DNA from 4 places in the Streptomyces sp. NPDC020379 genome. Region 2 is predicted to be linked to each of the others. Evidence: riboswitches for the same ligand, from Rfam matches in the RefSeq annotation. Region 2 holds a riboswitch; each other region holds the start of a gene.
The links. Region 2 has a riboswitch for cyclic di-AMP ahead of ACH427_RS16585 (transglycosylase family protein). Riboswitches for the same ligand answer to the same signal wherever they lie in the genome.
Positions count from the first base shown of each region.

Region 1: another riboswitch for cyclic di-AMP. It lies ahead of ACH427_RS28740 (C40 family peptidase); the one in region 2 lies ahead of ACH427_RS16585 (transglycosylase family protein).
Region 3: another riboswitch for cyclic di-AMP. It lies ahead of ACH427_RS23590 (C40 family peptidase); the one in region 2 lies ahead of ACH427_RS16585 (transglycosylase family protein).
Region 4: another riboswitch for cyclic di-AMP. It lies ahead of ACH427_RS12840 (peptidoglycan DD-metalloendopeptidase family protein); the one in region 2 lies ahead of ACH427_RS16585 (transglycosylase family protein).

Region 1 is NZ_JBIRVR010000029.1:34,546-39,012, reverse strand. Features, by position in the region: gene ACH427_RS28750 (helix-turn-helix domain-containing protein) at 1-817, opposite strand, end outside; gene ACH427_RS28745 (ATP-binding protein) at 1,071-1,511, shown strand; gene ACH427_RS28740 (C40 family peptidase) at 1,594-2,064, opposite strand; cyclic di-AMP (ydaO/yuaA leader) riboswitch at 2,069-2,266, opposite strand; gene ACH427_RS28735 (urease subunit gamma) at 3,042-3,344, shown strand; gene ACH427_RS28730 (urease subunit beta) at 3,358-3,669, shown strand; gene ACH427_RS28725 (urease subunit alpha) at 3,662-4,467, shown strand, end outside.
Region 2 is NZ_JBIRVR010000011.1:91,413-95,879, forward strand. Features, by position in the region: gene ACH427_RS16575 (cytochrome P450) at 1-196, shown strand, start outside; gene ACH427_RS16580 (transglycosylase family protein) at 361-1,392, shown strand; cyclic di-AMP (ydaO/yuaA leader) riboswitch at 1,686-1,834, shown strand; gene ACH427_RS16585 (transglycosylase family protein) at 1,838-2,581, shown strand; gene eno (phosphopyruvate hydratase) at 3,040-4,320, shown strand; gene ACH427_RS16595 (septum formation initiator family protein) at 4,449-4,467, shown strand, end outside.
Region 3 is NZ_JBIRVR010000019.1:64,180-68,646, reverse strand. Features, by position in the region: gene ACH427_RS23600 (hypothetical protein) at 1-836, shown strand, start outside; gene ACH427_RS23595 (glutamate--cysteine ligase) at 870-1,952, opposite strand; cyclic di-AMP (ydaO/yuaA leader) riboswitch at 2,283-2,460, shown strand; gene ACH427_RS23590 (C40 family peptidase) at 2,464-2,937, shown strand; gene ACH427_RS23585 (S1 family peptidase) at 3,028-4,101, opposite strand.
Region 4 is NZ_JBIRVR010000008.1:24,582-29,048, forward strand. Features, by position in the region: gene ACH427_RS12835 (MFS transporter) at 19-1,410, opposite strand; gene ACH427_RS12840 (peptidoglycan DD-metalloendopeptidase family protein) at 1,701-2,975, opposite strand; cyclic di-AMP (ydaO/yuaA leader) riboswitch at 2,987-3,154, opposite strand; gene ACH427_RS12845 (DEAD/DEAH box helicase) at 4,160-4,467, opposite strand, start outside.

The DNA of each region.
Region 1 (4,467 bases), on a different contig from region 2:
GGGCGTGCGCCCGCAGCGTGGTGAATGCCTCGGCGTACGCCCGGAGGTCTTCTTTCCGCTCGAGGTAGAGGCTACTCGTCAAATGGTCGAGAACAACCACGTCCAGATCAGCAATGCGCGGAAATGAGAAAATAACAAAAGGTCCGGTGATGCCAATATGGCAGCTCCTGGAGAACGGCAGTACATGCAGCCGCACATGACGCTGTGCACCCGTTTCCACCAGGTGTCGCAGTTGCCCGGCCATGACCTCCCGCCCGCCCACCTCGTGGCGGAGCACCGCCTCGTCCAGCACGGCGCACAGCTCCAGCGGGCTGTCGCCGCCCAGCACCGACTGCCGTGCCATGCGCACCCGCACCAGCTTCTCCACCTGCTCCGGCGGCGGGTCGTTGAGCGCCGCACGGGTCACCGCGCGGGCATAGGCGGGAGTCTGGAGGAGGCCCGGCACGACCGTCGTCTCCAGGGTGCGTAACCGCGACGCCTCCGATTCCAGGCTGATGAAGTCGAGATACGCCGGGGGCAGCAGATTGCGGTAGGCGTACCACCAGCCCCGGCGGGCACCCTCCGCATCGGCGGTGCCAGCGCCGCACAGCGCTCCCAGCAGCGCGCGCAGTTCGGGGTCCGACACCCCGTACGCGTCCAGCAGCAGCGCGACGTCCGAGGACTTCACGCCACTGCTGCCGGTCTCGATGCGGCTGACCTTCGACTGGTGCCAGCCCACCGCGTGTGCGGCCTCCAGGCTGGTCAGTCCGGCGAGTTCGCGCTGGCGGCGCAGCTCGCCGCCGAGTTTGCGGCGGCGCACCGCGGGTCCGTTTCGCATAGCCCTGCCTCCGCCTGTGATGAACCCCGTGATGAACGTGGTGTTTCTCGTCAATAGACCAGTGTGCCGTCGGAATCCGGTCTCTCGTCGTAGAGTTCACCGCTTCGAGCGACAGATATATGCAGATGCTGGAGGATCGCCCGCATCACCCCCATTTCCGGTGGCAGGCTGTCGCGCAGAGCCGTCCGGAAGTGCTCTCGACTTCACGACGCATTGCGTCGGAGTCCGCTCCCGGCGGGAAAGGGACAGCGCCATGGCAGATCACCAAGAAGCCACCGTCACCCTGCCGAGCGCCCCCGCCTCGGTCTCCACCGCGCGCCGCTATGTGGCCGGCGTGCTCGCGGACTGGGGGCTGCCGGGTGGCACGGACGCCGCCGAGACCGTGCGGCTGATCGTCTCCGAGCTCGCCACCAACGCCGTGCAGCACACCCGCGGCCAGTCGCCCACCTTCACCGTCGAGGTCCGGCTCGACCTCGACCGGCAGTTGCGGATCGGGGTCACCGACAGCCACCCGTGCCTCCCCCGCAGACTGCCCGCCGCCGTACAGCAGGACAACGGGCGGGGCCTGGTCATCATCCGCTGCCTCACCGCGGAGCGCGGGGGAAGGGTCTTCTTCACCCCGAACCCGGACGGCGGCAAGACCGTATGGATCTCGCTGCCCTGGACCGTGCCCGCCCTCAGCGCCGAACGGTGAGGGCGGGACCGGGGCCCCGCACGGCGTGCGGGGCCCCGGTGCGGCATCGCGGCCGCCTCCTGCCGCTGTGTGTGCCGACGGGTCAGTTCACCCGGCCGTAGCGGACGTTGTTCGTCCAGATCCGCTCCAGGCGGACCACCGCTCCGGTCTTGGGCGCGTGCCAGATCCTGCCGCCGCCCGCGTATATCCCCACGTGGTAGATGCCCTGGCCGGAGACGAAGAACACCAGGTCACCGGCTTCGCGGGCGGAGCGGGAGATATGGGTGGTCCGGTTGTACTGCTCGGCGGCGGTGCGGGGCAGGGTCTTCCCGGCCCGCTTGAAGGAGTAGAGGGTCAGGCCCGAGCAGTCGAAGCGGTAAGGGCCGGTCGCGCCCCACTGATAGGGGGAACCCTGTTTCGAGGCCGCGATGTGCAGTGCGTCGGTGGCGACGGTCGATGCCTCGGCTCCCGTCGCGCCGCCCGGCACCAGCACCGTGGCGCCGACGGCGGCGAGCGTGAGCGCGGAGGCCGCGCCGGCCCTGGACATCATTGACGGACGTTTGTGCGCGCCCATGTGCCAACCCTTCGTCAGCCGCCTGTGAAGGATGACCTGTCGGGTTCGGGCAGGCGAAGATGCCCGGCCGTGTCAACGGCTTCACCCCAAGGGCCGACCGCACTACTCTTGGTCGTCCCACCGTGCTCGGGTCCTCCATCCCCACCGGTGCGTTCGTTCGACCCGGCATCCAGGCAGCGGCGGGGTTCGGCGTCCGCCTGGACCGCCCCGCCGGGATGGCGGGGTCTTGTCGTCGACCGGATCTTGGCGCAGCCCAGGTACGGATTCCGAGTGGAACCAGAGGTATGTGAGGCTGCTCACTCCCGGGCAATTCCGCTGGACACGGCGGGGATTGTCCGTTTCGGCGAAGCCCTGTTGAGCCCCTGGCCTGGGGGCCCGCGGCACCGCTCCGGCGCGGCGTGCGTGCCCGGTTGACATCGATCACCGCGCGTCGTCTACGACGCCGTCCGGCGTCTGGGGGAGCAGTGTTTATTCACCCGCCGACCCGTGATGCACGGGCGCGGGCGGGAGCGTGAGCGGGACCGCGCCCCGGACGCGCCGACGCGCCCCGGGCCGGACCGGCAACGGGCGTGCCAGGCGGCTCCCGGGCAACTCCCGCCCACCGCCCTCGAACGCGGCTGCGAGGGCTTCGCCGGGCCCGGCGCGGGCGACGCGCGCGGTCTGCGGCGCCCGTAGCCCGTCGTACGTGTCATGCGGGTGGAGCGGAGTGATCCGGCCCAGAAGATCCAGTAGTTGCAGACGGCAGCGGCATGAAGGCCCCGCCCGGATCACCGGTTTCGTCCCCCTGGCCCCTCCGGCCTCCTGTGACACCTCTGGCCATGGATGCGCAAAGAGTCAGTTAACACGTGGGAAAAGCTTCCGCTCTAATCTGCAATCCCTGGTCGTCCGATGAAGAACCCCAGGTCAAAGGTGTGTAGAACTCTTGTGTGCCCCCGTTGGGTTCGCTGGGGGTACCGGTTCGTCAGTGAGGTGGACGCATGCAACTCTCCCCGCATGAGCAGGAACGCCTGCTTCTCCATGTGGCCGCCGACGTAGCCGAGAAGCGCCGGGCCCGTGGGGTGCTCCTCAACCACCCCGAGGCGGTGGCCCTGATCACCGTGCACGTCCTCGAAGGCGCCCGCGACGGCCGGACCGTCGCCGAGCTCATGTCCTCCGGGCGCAAGGTGCTCAGCCGCGCCGAGGTGATGAGCGGCATACCCGAGATGATCCACGAGGTCCAGGTGGAGGCCACCTTCCCGGACGGCACCAAGCTCGTCACCGTGCACGAGCCCATCGGCTGAAGGGAAGACCGCCATGATTCCCGGAGAGATCCTGCTCGCCGCCGACCCCGTACCCCTCAACCAGGGGCTCCACCGCACCCGGCTCACCGTGCTCAACGCCGCCGACCGGCCCGTGCAGGTCGGCTCGCACTACCACTTCGCCGAGGCCAACCCGGGCCTCGACTTCGACCGCGCCGCCGCCCGCGGCAAGCGGCTCGACATCGCCGCGGGCACCGCCGTGCGCTTCGAGCCCGGCATCCCCGTCGAGGTCGGCCTGGTGCCGATCGCCGGCAAGCGCATCGTCGAGGGACTGCGCGGCGAGTGCGGAGGACCGCTCGATGACTGAGCTCAGCCGGGCCGCGTACGCCGATCTGTTCGGCCCGACGGCGGGGGACCGCATCCGCCTCGCCGACACCGACCTCCTGATCGAGATCGAGGAGGACCGCAGCGGAGGCCCCGGCCACGCCGGTGACGAAGCGGTCTTCGGCGGCGGCAAGGTCATCCGGGAGTCCATGGGACAGTCCCGTGCGACCCGCGCCGACGGCGCCCCCGACACCGTCGTCACCGGCGCCGTCGTCCTCGACCACTGGGGCGTCGTCAAGGCCGACATCGGCATCCGTGACGGCCGCATCACCGGCATCGGCAAGGCCGGCAACCCCGACACCATGGACGGCGTCCACCCCGACCTCGTCATCGGCCCCGAGACCGAGATCATCGCGGGCAACGGCAAGATCCTCACCGCCGGGGCCGTCGACGCCCACGTCCACTTCATCTGCCCGCAGATCGCGGACGAGGCCCTCGCCTCCGGCGTCACCACGCTCGTCGGCGGCGGCACCGGCCCGGCGGAGGGCAGCAAGGCCACCACCATCACCCCCGGCTCCTGGCACCTTGCCCGGATGTTCGAGGCGATGGAGGGCTACCCGCTGAACGTCGGCTTCCTCGGCAAGGGCAACACCGTCTCCTACGACTCCATGCGCGCCCAGCTGCGCGCCGGAGCCGTCGGTTTCAAGATCCACGAGGACTGGGGCGCGACCCCCGCCGTCATCGACGCCTGCCTGGCCGTCTGTGAGGAGAGCGGCGCCCAGCTCGCCATCCACACCGACACGCTCAACGAGGCGGGCTTCGTCGGCGACACCCTCGCCGC
Region 2 (4,467 bases):
ATACGGGCACGGCATCCACTACTGCCTGGGTGCCCCGCTGGCCCGGCTCGAGGGCAGGACCGCGCTCGCGACGCTGCTGCGCCGCCTCCCTGACCTGCGGCTTTCTGTCGATCCGGAGGAATTGCGGTGGCGCGGCGGGCTCATCATGCGCGGACTGCGCACCCTGCCGGTCGAGTTCGAGGCGCATGCCGGATGACCCTGCGTCAACCGGCGTGACCACCGCGTGACCCGCGCTACACCGGCTTGTGACTGAAGGGGCCGGTGGCTATGTTCGACCACCATATTCGCCGTCACACGAGAGGCCATCACATGCGCTCCGGGAACGGTCGACATCGTCGCCCCCGTCAGGTACCCGCCGTCGTGGTCGCAGCGGGGGTGACGGGGTCGGCCCTCGCCATGCCGCTGCTCGCGGCCACCGGCGCCGGCGCCGCCGACGCCCCCACGTGGGACCGCGTCGCCCAGTGCGAGAGCGGCGGGACGTGGAGCACCAACTCCGGCAACGGCTCCTACGGCGGGCTGCAGATGACCCAGGAGCTGTGGGAGCGGTACGGCGGCCGCGCGTACGCCCCGCGCCCCGACCTCGCCAGCCGTCAGCAGCAGATCGCCGTCGCCGAGGAGGTCCTGAACGCCGGTGCGAGCACCTGGCAGGCGTGCGGCTCCGCCGCGGGCCTCACCAAGGACGGCAAGGCCCCGGAAGTGACGCCCGGCAGCACCAAGGCGCCGACGCGCGACGCACCCGCGCCTGGTGCACCGGAGCGCACTCCCTCCGCACCCGCGACGGGCGGCTCCGCGCCGTCGGACTCCACCGCTTCCCCGGCTGCCCCGGCCTCACCGTCCGCAAACCCGGACGCGACGCCGGACGCGAAGCCTTCCTCCGGGACCCCTTCGCCCTCCACGAGCGACAAGCCCGAGAGCGGCAAGCACCGCAAGGACCCGGGCAGCCCGACGACCGGCCCGACGACCGGGCCCACGGGCGACCCCACCCAAATCCCCACGTCGGGCGCGCCGTCCACGCGGAAGCCGGCCGACCCGTCCACCGGCACGCCGGGATCCGCGGACTCCGCGTCCCCGCACGCGCCGTCCACCGGCGGCCCGGCGGAAGGCTCCGGTCCGGACTCCGGTCCCGCTTCCGGTCCGGGCTCGGGCAAGCACCGTGCCGAGCCGCCGCGTTCGGACGACGAGGGCCGCGCCTCGCGCGGCGGCGAAGACGCCCGTACGGACAGGCCCGCCGCCGGGGATTACACGGTGCGGCCGGGTGACAACCTGTCAGTCATCGCGGAGGCCCACTCCGTTAACGGTGGGTGGCAATCGCTGTACCAGCGGAACGAGAAAGTTGTCGGTTCCGATCCCGATTTGATACTTCCTGGTCAGCGGCTTGAGGTCGGCAAATAGACCGACAGTTCGGGGGGAATGTCCGTTCCAGTCGAAAGTGAGACATGGGTCTCGTTGAACTTCCGCGGAACGGCCCCCTCCAAAACTTGGCACACCCGCTCCCACCTGCGGAAATGCCAGGTTTCTATGGGTAACAAGAGGCAACTGTGGCTGGAAAGAGGGGTTTGAACCCGTCGGCCCGGAGTGCTTACCGTCATGACCGCTCGCCAAAGCGAGCACCACGGTCGCCACGCCGAATCCTGCCGGCGACCGGCGGAGTCGTCGCGCAAGCGCCGTAGGCAGGAGCGGGGGAACCAAGGTAGGCGCCGGAACGAATCCACCGGTCGGTGACCGGAGGATCCGGGACGGCTTGGGGTGAAGCCGAGTGTGCTCGCACACGAGGCCGGGCGAACTCACAGCCCGAACCCGACAGCTCACCTCGTAGGCGTCGGTGAGGAAACGACTCATGTCCAAGGGCAAGCACCGTCGTCCGTCCAAGGCCGTCCGCATCGTCACGCTCGCCGGTGTCACCGGCGCCGCGGTCGCGGCCCCGCTGATGATCGCGACCTCCGCGAACGCCGCCTCCGTCTCCACCTGGGACAAGGTCGCCCAGTGCGAGTCCGGCGGTAACTGGTCCATCAACACCGGCAACGGTTACTACGGCGGCCTGCAGTTCTCGCAGTCCTCCTGGAACGCCGCCGGCGGCCAGAGCTACGCCGACCGAGCCGACCACGCCAGCAAGTCCCAGCAGATCGCCGTCGCCGAGAAGCTCCTCGCCATGCAGGGCCCGGGCGCCTGGGGCTGCGCCGTGTCCGGCATGACCCCCGGTGGCTCGGGTGCCGGCGCGGACACCTCCGGCTCGGAGAAGGCCGACCGCGGCACCTCCACGAAGTCGCACGCCGACCGCAGCGAGCGCCAGGCCGCGCCGAAGAAGACCACCCCGAAGCACGCCGCTCCGCAGGCGCAGAGCTCCGACGAGGACGAGTCCGAGGCCGCCCCGGCCCCGAAGCAGACCGCGCCGAAGCACGCCGCCCCGAAGCCCGTGCAGAAGGGTGACGGCGAGTACCAGGTCAAGGAAGGCGACACCCTCGGCAAGATCGCCGACGCCAACAAGGTCAAGGGCGGCTGGGAGAAGCTCTACGACCTGAACAAGGACGTCGTCGCCAACGCCGATCTGATCTTCCCGGGCCAGCAGCTGCACCTCAGCTGATCCGGTGGGTGCGGCGGTTCTCACCGCCGCACCCGATCGCTCACAGCGACACCGCCCCGCTCCGCCGCGAACCCCGAGCCGCGCTGGAGCGGGGCTTCGCCGTTCGCTCCCGGAACTGGGGGCAAGCCCCCAGACCCCCCTGCAACACGGCTTCGCCGCGTTGTCCTCAAGCGCCGGACGGGCTGAATGGCGCACTCAGATCAGCCAAAACCAGCCCGTCCGGCGCTTGAGGACGCGGCCGCAGGCCGCTCCCGCCGCAGGCGGCAACGGACCGCACCCAGAAGACCAGAAGCGAGCCGCAGGCTTCACCGTTCAGCGAAACATTGCCGCCATTCGCCCCGTGATCATCGCGTTTGTGCCATTTTTCGGTCCATGAGGCGTCCCGACGGCAGAGCGACCCCCCGCCGCCCGTTAGGCTCGTGCTCGCAGAACTCCAGACACACACGAAGGAGACCCTCGTGCCGTCCATCGACGTCGTCGTAGCTCGCGAGATCCTCGACTCGCGAGGCAACCCCACGGTCGAGGTCGAGGTCGGCCTCGACGACGGCTCCACGGGCCGTGCCGCCGTGCCGTCCGGTGCCTCGACCGGTGCCTTCGAGGCCATCGAGCTCCGTGACGGTGACAAGAACCGTTACCTCGGCAAGGGCGTCGAGAAGGCCGTGCTGGCCGTCATCGAGCAGATCGGCCCGGAGCTCGTCGGCTACGACGCCACCGAGCAGCGCCTGATCGACCAGGCGATGTTCGACCTGGACGCCACCGACAACAAGGGCTCGCTCGGCGCCAACGCCATCCTCGGCGTCTCCCTCGCCGTCGCGCACGCCGCGTCCGAGGCATCCGACCTGCCGCTCTTCCGCTACCTGGGCGGCCCGAACGCGCACCTGCTGCCCGTTCCGATGATGAACATCCTCAACGGTGGGTCGCACGCCGACTCCAACGTGGACATCCAGGAGTTCATGATCGCCCCGATCGGCGCGGAGTCCTTCTCCGAGGCCCTGCGCTGGGGCGCCGAGGTCTACCACACCCTCAAGGCCGTGCTGAAGGCCAAGGGCCTGTCCACCGGCCTCGGCGACGAGGGCGGCTTCGCCCCGAACCTGGGCTCCAACCGCGAGGCCCTCGACCTCATCCTCGAGGCCGTCAAGCAGGCCGGCTACACCCCCGGCCAGGACATCGCGCTCGCGCTGGACGTCGCCGCCTCCGAGTTCTACAAGGACGGCTCGTACCACTTCGAGGGCAAGTCCCGCTCGGCCTCCGAGATGACGGACTACTACGCCGAGCTCGTCGCCGCGTACCCGCTGGTCTCCATCGAGGACCCGCTGTTCGAGGACGACTGGGACGGCTGGAAGACCCTCACCGAGCGCCTCGGCGACAAGGTGCAGATCGTCGGCGACGACCTGTTCGTCACCAACCCCGAGCGCCTCGGCCGCGGCATCGAGGAGGGCGCCGCCAACGCCCTGCTGGTCAAGGTCAACCAGATCGGTTCGCTGACCGAGACCCTCGACGCCGTCGAGCTGGCCCAGCGCAACGGCTTCAAGTGCATGATGTCGCACCGCTCCGGTGAGACCGAGGACGTCACCATCGCCGACCTCGCCGTCGCCACCAACTGCGGTCAGATCAAGACCGGCGCCCCGGCCCGCTCCGAGCGCGTCGCGAAGTACAACCAGCTGCTGCGCATCGAGGAGATCCTCGACGACGCCGCGGTCTACGCCGGCCGCAGCGCCTTCCCGCGCTTCAAGGGCTGACACCCGCCGGGGGACGGAAACCCCCGTGCGATATCCACAGCCTCACCACGTCCCCGGCCACGGTCCCGTACCGTGGCCGGGGACGTACGTTCGCAGGCGAGGCTGTCGAGGGACCACGGGGAGGCGAAGTGGCGGGTGACCGGTTCT
Region 3 (4,467 bases), on a different contig from region 2:
TGCGCCGCCGCGCCCTGCCGGACACCGGGATCGCGCTGGAGCCGCACCGGCGCATCGACGTCGCCTTCCTCGCGGTGGCCGCCGTGTTCGCCTTCGTGATGCCGCTGACCCGGGAGATCGGCTGGTACGTCCCGGTGGTGATCGTCCCCTGGTACGGCTACTACCTCTACCGGATCGGCAAGTGCGGCTCGGGGGAGATGGAGGAGCTCGTCGGGGTCCCCGCGCGGCTCGCCACGCTGCCCCGGGCCGCACGCCGCGCCACCACCGCGTCGCTGTTCGCCGCCGCCGCGGCCGTGGTCTTCGCCTGCGCGGAGCCCTTCGCCAACGGCCTGGTGGAGGCGGGCGCCTCGCTCGGCATCGACCGCTTCGTCCTGGTCCAGTGGCTCGCCCCGCTGGCCTCCGAGGCCCCGGAGCTCATCGTCGCCGTGGTCTTCGCGTGGCGGCTGCGGGCGAGTGACGGACTCGGCGCGCTGCTGTCCAGCAAGGTCAACCAGTGGACGCTGCTGGTCGGCTGCCTGCCGCTGGCCCACGCCCTGGGCGGCGGGGGAGCGGCCCTGCCCCTGGTGACCCGTCAGGTCGACGAGGTCGCCCTGACCGCCGCCCAGACCGTCCTCGCCGTGGTGGTCCTGCTCGGCCTGCGGTTCGTTCCCCTCCAGGCCGCCGGTCTCTTCGTCCTCTTCGCGGTGCAGTTCGCCCTGCCGGGCGAGTCCGCCCGGCTGCTCATGGCCTATGTGTATCTGGGCCTCGCCGCCCTGCTCCTGGCCACCCGCGTCCGCCACCTGCCGGCCACGGCCCGGGCCCTGGGCGGGCGGATCGAGGGGGACCCGCACTACTGACGCGGCGGCCACGGCCCGGCCCATGGCCGCCGGTCACGGTTCGGTGATGAGATCGGTGAGGGCCTTGATGCCGTCCGCCGCCAGCACCTGGCGCTGCCGGTCCGCCGGGGTGCCCCGCCGCAGCAGCCGGTGCACCAGCGAGCTCACCCGGTGGAGGTCGCCGGACTCCTCCAGCGCCTGCCCGATGTGCCCGAGCAGGGCGTGGACGACGTCCTCGGCACCGCGCTGCTTCCCCTCGGGGTCGACGAGGACGCCCTCCAGACCGTGCCGGGCGGCGTGCCAGTTCGCGGCGCTGAGCAGCTCCGGCGGGCAGTGCGCCGACCGGCGGCCGCTCTTCTCGTCGCGGATGGCGGTCGCCACCATGCCGCGCACGATCCCGGCGAGCATCACGGCGTCGTCGACGCGCAGCTGGACGTCCAGGCAGCGCACCTCGATCGTGGGATAGCGGTCGGACAGCCTGGCCTGCCAGTACAGCTGCCCCCGGTCGGTGATCGCCCCGGCGACGAAGAGCGCCTGGATACGCTCCTCGTAGTCGGCGAGGTCGGTGAAGTGCGGGGGCGGTCCGCTGACGGGCCAGCGGCTGTAGACCACGGTGCGCCAGCTGGCGAAGCCGGTGTCGTGACCGTGCCACATCGGTGAGTTGGCCGCCATGGCCACCAGCACCGGCAGCCAGGGGCGGACGCGGTTGAGTACGGCGACGCCCATCTCCCGGTCGGGGATGGCGACATGCACGTGCATCCCGTTGACCAGCTGTTCGTCGACCAGTTGGGCCGCCCGGCCGCGCATCGCCAGATAGCGCGGGTGCCGGGTGACGGGTACGGGCACCAGGCCCGCGCGGGGTGACGTGCCGGACGCCGCGATCCGGCAGCCGTTCCGCTTGGCGGCGGAGCTCACGGCGTGGCGCAGCCGCAGCAGATGGCCGCTCGCCTCCGCGAGGTCGGCGCAGACCGGAGTGGCCACTTCCACCTGGGCCTGCAACAACTCCGCCTGAATCTCCCGCTCGTGCACGACCGGCTCCAGGTCCACCGCTGCGCAGACCTGCTCCGCCTTCGGAACGGGCAGTGCGGTGGCCGGGTCGAGCAGAAGATACTCCTCCTCGATCCCTAGGGTGAGCATGCCGTAGGGCTACCCTCGCGCTGTCGAGGCGAACCGCGCGCTCCCCGCGGTCGCGTGTTTCTGACGCAAAGACGTCCGCCCTCGCGCGCGTACCGGCGGCGGGGCGGCGCCGGGTGACCGGATTTCAGTCTCCGGATTACCTCAACTCCCAAGAACGAAAAGGAGTTGCGTGATTTCCGTGCGCCGGAAAAGCACCCCGGTTCCCTGACCGCCGCGAAGTGAAGAAGTTCACAGAAAGCCGTTCCGGCTCCGGTTTCCGGGACTTCGTGATGCAGGATCGTCACTCGAACACAAGATCCCGTCACCGAGACGGGCACCCCGGGCGGACGCCGAGTCCTGCCGCCGTTCCGGGTGCGGAGCAGACCGACTGGATCGGCAGGAGCGGGAGACCCAGGTACGGCGGACCACGATGGCGGTGGTCCTTGGGGTGAAGCCACGGATGTGGCCGGGCAACTTCGACAGCCCGAACCCGACAGGTCATCTTTCGCAGGCGGATGACGAAGGGTTTGACATGTCTGCGTTCCCCGGCATATCCACGCGTGTGTCCAAGGCCGGCGCCGCGACCGTCCTCACCGCCGCCACCGTCACCGCCTCGATGCTGCTGCCCGGAGTGGCGGCGAACGCCCAGGCGGCGACACCGGGTCAGGCCGCGCTGAAGGTCGCCGCCTCCAAGAAGGGCTCGCCCTACCAGTACGGCGCCGCGGGCCCCAACCGCTTCGACTGCTCGGGCCTGACGCTCTACTCGTTCAAGAAGGTCGGCAAGAACCTGCCGCGCACCGCGCAGGACCAGTACAACAGGACCCGGCACCTCTCCGCCGGCTCCCGCCAGACCGGCGACCTGGTCTTCTTCCACTCCGGCAGCAACGTCTACCACGTGGGCATCTACGCCGGTGACAACAAGATCTGGCACTCGCCCAAGCCCGGCGCGTCGGTCCGGCTGGAGAAGATCTGGAGCAACAGCGTCTGGTACGGCCGCGTCAACTGACCCGGCGGACCGCCGAGAAGACGGCCCCCCGCGCCGTGAGGCGCGCGGGGCCGTGTGCCGGTACGGGTGGTGCGGCCGCGTGGCGCGGGATCAGGGCAGTTGCGCCCCGAGCGCCTGCAGGGCCGCGGGTACCGGCTGGAAGAAGGTCTCGCCACCGGAGGAGCAGTCCCCGCTGCCGCCCGAGGTGAGGCCCAGTGCCGTGTCGTTGTCGAAGAGCGCGCCGCCGCTGTCGCCCGGCTCGGCGCACACGCTGGTGTCGATCAGGCCGTCGACCTGGCCCTCCTGGTAGTTGACGGTCGCGTTGAGGCCGGTGACCTGGCCGTCGTGCAGGCCGCTGGTGCTGCCGCTGCGCTGCACCTGCTCGCCGACCGTCGCCTCACCGGCCCGGCTGATGTTCTGCTGGCTGCCGTTGTAGAGGTCGACCGCGCTGGTGTGGTCGGAGGAACCGGTGTAGCGCACCAGGGCGTAGTCGTGGCCGGGGAAGGTCGAGCTCTCCGTGGTGCCGGCCTGGGCGCCGCCCTGTGAGTCGGACCACTCGGCCGAGGCGTTGCCGCAGTGCCCCGCCGTCAGGAAGTACGGCTGCCCGTCCTTGCTGACGTTGAAGCCGAGCGAACAGCGCACGCCGCTGCCCCAGATGGCGTCGCCGCCGGCGATGAGCGGCCGGAAGGTGCCCGCCGTCCTTCTGAGCGTGGCCTTGTCGCCCAGGCTCGCGACGACCTTGTCGAGCTTGCTCAGCCGCTCCCCGCGCACCGTGCTGTCGGCGGTGACGACGACCTTGTTGGTCCTGGGGTCGACCGACCAGGCGGTGCCCGGGATGGACGCCTGGGCCTTGAGGGTGCCTCTGGCCGAGGCGAGCTCGGCCGCCGAGTGCCGGACCTGCCGGGCCTCGGCGCCCGCGGCCCGCACCTTCGCCGCGGTCGCCGCGTCGAGCACATCGACGACGAGCCGGTGGGTGGTGGCGTCGTAGTACGAGCCCGCGGTGTCCGCCGGGAGCTCGGCCGCGATCCGCTGGGCGAGGCCCGTGGCCTGCTCGGCGGAGACGGTGCCGGGCGCCGGTGCGGACATGGCGTGGGCGGCGGGCAGGGCGAGCGCGGCGGTCGCGAGGACGGCGGCGGCCGTACCGGCCATGGCGGAACGGCGTGCGGATATGCGAGGACGTTTCACGAGACCTCCAGTGGGGGGTGCCCGACGGGACCGATGTCCGGGCACGGAGGGTGCATGTGACGGGCTGACAGGGGCGTGACGGCCGATGCGTCACCCGGAGCCGACCGGGAGATGCTAGTCGCGTCCATGTCAATTCTCTGGAGTATCGGATCGCCCCTGTGAACGTTCAAGAGCGACATTCGGTCGTACGGGCGAGGTGTCGGCAAGTCCCTTGCGTCACATGCGTACCGCGAGCCGTTCTTGTGAACGCCCGTGACGGGCGCGGATGAGCGAGGGGCGGTGAGCGGACAGGAAGGGGCGCGGCTGTCCGGTAATCGTTCCTTCGGGGGTGAGGCGAAGGTTTTTTTGCGCACCTTTAACGGTGCC
Region 4 (4,467 bases), on a different contig from region 2:
ACGGTGAGGGGTATTCCGCTACTTCGCCGTCGCGCGGAGCGGCGCCGCCCGCTCGGTGGACAGCGGGGCCGCGATCGATTCGAGGGAACGCCCCTCCGCCGGTACGGCCAGGAAGGCCGCGACCAGCCCGGCGGCGCACATCAGGGACGCGCCGATCCGGAATGCCAGCACCGTGTCACCGACGACGCCGCTGCTCGTCAGGTCGGAGAAGATCAGCGGGCCGGTGATGCCGCCGGCCGCCGTGCCGAGCGCGTAGAAGAAGGCGATGGCCATGGCGCGGGTCTCCATGGGGAAGACCTCCGACACCGTGAGGTAGGCGCTGCTCGCGCCCGCCGAGGCGAAGAAGAGGACGACGGCCCAGCAGGCGGTGAGCGTGTCGGCGCTCAGCCGCCCGGCGCCGAAGAGCCAGGCCGTGCCGAAGAGGAGCAGGCCGGACAGCAGATAGGTCGAGGAAATCATGACGCGTCGGCCGACGGTGTCGAAGAGGCGGCCGAGCAGGAGCGGACCGCAGAAGTTGCCCGCGGCGATGACCGCGAAGAAATAGCCGGTCCGGGAAGTGGAGACGCCGAAGAACGTGGTGAGAATGGCGCCGAAGCCGAAAGTGATCGCGTTGTAGAGAAACGCCTGGCCGATGAAGAGGGCGAGGCCGAGCACGGCACGTCGGCGGTACTGGCCGAACACCGTACGGGCGATTTCCCGGAAGGTGATCGCGGACCGCTGGTGAATGGTGATCTCACCTTCGGCGGGCGGCAGCTCGCGCCCCTTCTCCGCCGCGACGCGTTCCTCGATCGAGGTCACGAGTTCCTCGGCCTCGTCCCCTCGGCCGTGGATGAACAGCCAGCGCGGACTTTCCGGCACATGCCGCCGTACGAGCAGGATGACCAGGCCCAGGACCACCCCCAGCGCGAATGTCAGCCGCCACCCCACGTCCATCGGGAAGACGGCCGTGTCGAGCATCAGGATCGACAGCAGGGAACCGCCGACCGCGCCGATCCAGAAGCTGCCGTTGATGATGAGGTCGACCCGGCCGCGGTAGGCCGCGGGGATCAGCTCGTCGATGGCGGAATTGATGGCCGCGTACTCGCCTCCGATGCCGAATCCGGTCAGGAAGCGGAAGGCGAAGAACCACCAGGAGGAGAACGACAGGGCGGTCATCGCCGTCGCGGCCAGATAGACGGCGAGGGTGACGATGAACAGCTTCTTGCGGCCGAACCGGTCGGTGAGGCGGCCGAAGAAGAGCGCACCGGAGCACGCCCCCGCCACATAGAGGGCCGCGGCCAGGCCCGTGACCTCGCCCGACGTGACCGGCAGGCCGCTGCCCCGCTCGGAGAGGCGGCCGGCGATGTTGCCGACGACCGTGACCTCCAGGCCGTCCAGGATCCAGACCGTGCCGAGGCCGATCACCACCATCCAGTGCCAGCGGGACCAGGGGAGGCGGTCCAGACGGGCCGGTACGGAGGTGGTGATCGCGGCTGTCACAGCATCCGGGTGCCCTTGTTCGCGGCGGCTATGCGTGACGGCGGGTGGTTTGGCCACTGTCCCCGGGCTCCGGCGGCACCGGACCGGGGTCCGGTGCCGCCGTACGGGCTCGATCTCGGGCACCCGGGGCATGCGGCGGCCCTGGTCCCGTCCTCAAACGCCGGACGGGCCGGGAATCGCACACCCCAGCCCGTCCGTTCCCGCGCTCGCCGTCACCAGGGCTACGGCTCCAGGCCGCGCTCGCGCAGCCAGGGCAGCGGGTCGACCGGGGCCCCGCCGTCCGGGCGGATCTCCAGGTGGAGGTGCGGGCCGGTGACATTGCCGGTGGCGCCCACGCGGCCGATCACGTCGCCGCTGTTCACCTTGCCCGAGGTGACCACCATCGACGACAGGTGGCAGAACCAGACCTCCGTACCGTCGTCCAGCTTCAGCACGATGCGGTAGCCGTACGCGCCCGCCCACCCGGCGTGGGTGATCGTGCCGCTGCCGATCGCCTTGACGGGCGTGCCGGTCGGGGCGGCGAAGTCCTCGCCGGTGTGGTTCGCGGACCACATGTTGCCCGCCTGGCCGAAGCCGGCGGTCAGGGTGTACGAGCCGACGGGGAGGGTGTACGCGCCCGGGCTGTGCGCCGCGGGCGTGCGGGGCCCGGGGTCGGTGGGGTCGGCGGCGGCGTCCTCCGCGGCCGCCGGGCGGGCCTCGGCACGCGCCGCCTCGGCCTGCTCGGCCTCGGCCGCCTTCGCCGCCCTGTCCGCCTCGGCCGCTTCCGCCGCCTTCTTGGCCGCCGCCTCGGCCGCCTCGCGCTGTGCCGCCTCGCGCGTCCGGTCGTCGGCGGAGTTCTGCTGGTGCTCGGCCTGCTGGAGGATGCGGGCACGCAGGGCCTCGCCCGCGTTCGTGGTGCCCTGGGCCGCTTCCTCGGTGCTCAGGCCGGCCTGGGTGAGCGGCTGCTCGGCAGCGGGCGCGGCGGGCGCGGCCTGTTCCTCGTGCGTCTGACCGCCGCCGAGGAGGGAGCCGGCCAGGTCGGGTACCGATATCGGCGCCGCCGGGCGGTCCTGCGCACTCGCCATGCCGCCCGCGCCGACCGCCGCGATGACACCGACGCCGAGGACGGCGCCGCTGCGGGCCATCGTGCCGCCGCGCTGCTTGGCGACGCGGTGCCGGCCGCCGCTCCCGCCACGGGCCGGTACGGGGGCGGGGTGCGCGGCCTCGCCGACGACCGGCTCCGGCGCCGCCGGCTCAGGCACTGCCCAGTGCGGGACAGTCGGCTGGGGCGCTGCCGATCGCTGTGCGACCGGCTGAGGGGGCATCGGCTGAGAATCAGTGGTGAAGCCCCGCGCGGGAGTCGCGATCGCCGGGGTGCCGCTTCCCATGGCCGCCGTCTGCGGCGAGGGCGTCGCCATATGGGCGGTCATATACGCGGGCACGATCGGAAGTTCGGGTACGTAAGGCTCGTTCGACCCGTGCAGAGTGGGGTCGAGGGCAGGCTCGTTGAACGCCACGGGGGCGCACTCCTTTCCTTCCTTCTCGCCTACCGGGTTAGCTGTCGGGTTCGGAGCAGGAAGGTCTCCTACGAGCCGGGTGCGGCCCGATTCACCCCAGGGCGGGTGGTTCCCCGGTTCCCAGATGCTGCTGGTGTATCAGGTCTTGCTGTGCCCGCGGGATTCGGCGAAGGCGCACGGCGCCGCCTCTTGCGGCGGTGATGAGGACCGCACGTCGTTATCGAACGTTAATAGACAGACCGCGTGGTTTCCAAGCCGAAAGGCTGAATCGACCGGCTCCTTGGTCAGGACTTGGCGAGGAGACCGACTTCTTAATGTGGTCCTTATTCCGACGGAATGCGGAACGATCAAGATCCACTACTGCGCGTGCGGGCGGATTTCGGTGCCGCGTGCTCTCGGTACGCCGGTCGACGGCCGTACGCGCAGTCGGCCGTGCCGCAGCGGGCGTACCGGAAACGCCGGCGGCCCGGCGGGGGCGTTCGTCGCCGGGCCGGGCCGGGTCGCGAGCAGGGCCTTGTCGCCTGTGGTGCGGCTGTCCGCGCCCGAATGCCGGGTGTGTCGTTGACGAGGGTGTCCAGCGGCGCGTCAGGGCTTTGGAACTGCCGGCGTGTCAGACGCGCCCGCGGGTCGCAGAACACGCCAGGGGGCGCGTGCCCAGCCCCAGCGTGCGGGGCGGTCGGCCTGCGGCGCTTGTTCCCCTGCCCGCCCCTTCCCGGCTGCGTCTGATGTGCGGCTCCGCCGCGTGGGGGGGGGCGCTGCCCCAGACCGCGCAACACGCTTCGCGCGTCCTCAATCTCCCCCAGCTAACGCTGGGAGGTGCCCCCAACGGGCTGAATGCGAACCCTGAAGCGGACACGTCCCGCACTCGCCCTCCGGCGGGAGGGGGTGGGGCTGGAGGGTGGGGTTCTGGAACGCGGTGCGACATCACGGCACTCAATCCGCAAGACCCGCACCGCACCGCGTTCCAGGTCCCCAGCCCGGAAGACCCACCCCCGGCACCCACCACAAACCAGCCCGGCCGGCGCTTGAGGCCACCCCACCGAAAGCACAACGGACCCGCAGAAGACAACGGCGAACCCCACAACCAAGCCCGGCAAGGCGCCCCGCCGCAAGCGGCAACGCACCCGCACAAGGCAACGCCGAGCCCCCCGCAACCGGTCAGAGCAACCGGTCAGAGCAACCGGTCAGACCTTCGGCGCCCGCCGAGAGCCCCCGCCCCCACCGCCACGGCGAACCGCGTTGCCCGGACGCGTACCACCCGAACGGCGGGACGCCCCGCCGCCCTGGCCCTGCCCCGTGCCGCTGCCGAAGCCGCGGTAGCCGCCGCCACCGTTGCCGGCGTTCGGCTCCGTACGCGTACGGCTGCGGCCGGACCCGGAGCCCGAGCCGCGCGAGCGGGACGGCTTCTTCGTGCCCTGCTGCGGCTGCTGCGCGGCGGCCGGCGGCGCTATGACCACCGCGACACCGCTGGGCTCACGCGCACCGGTGATCC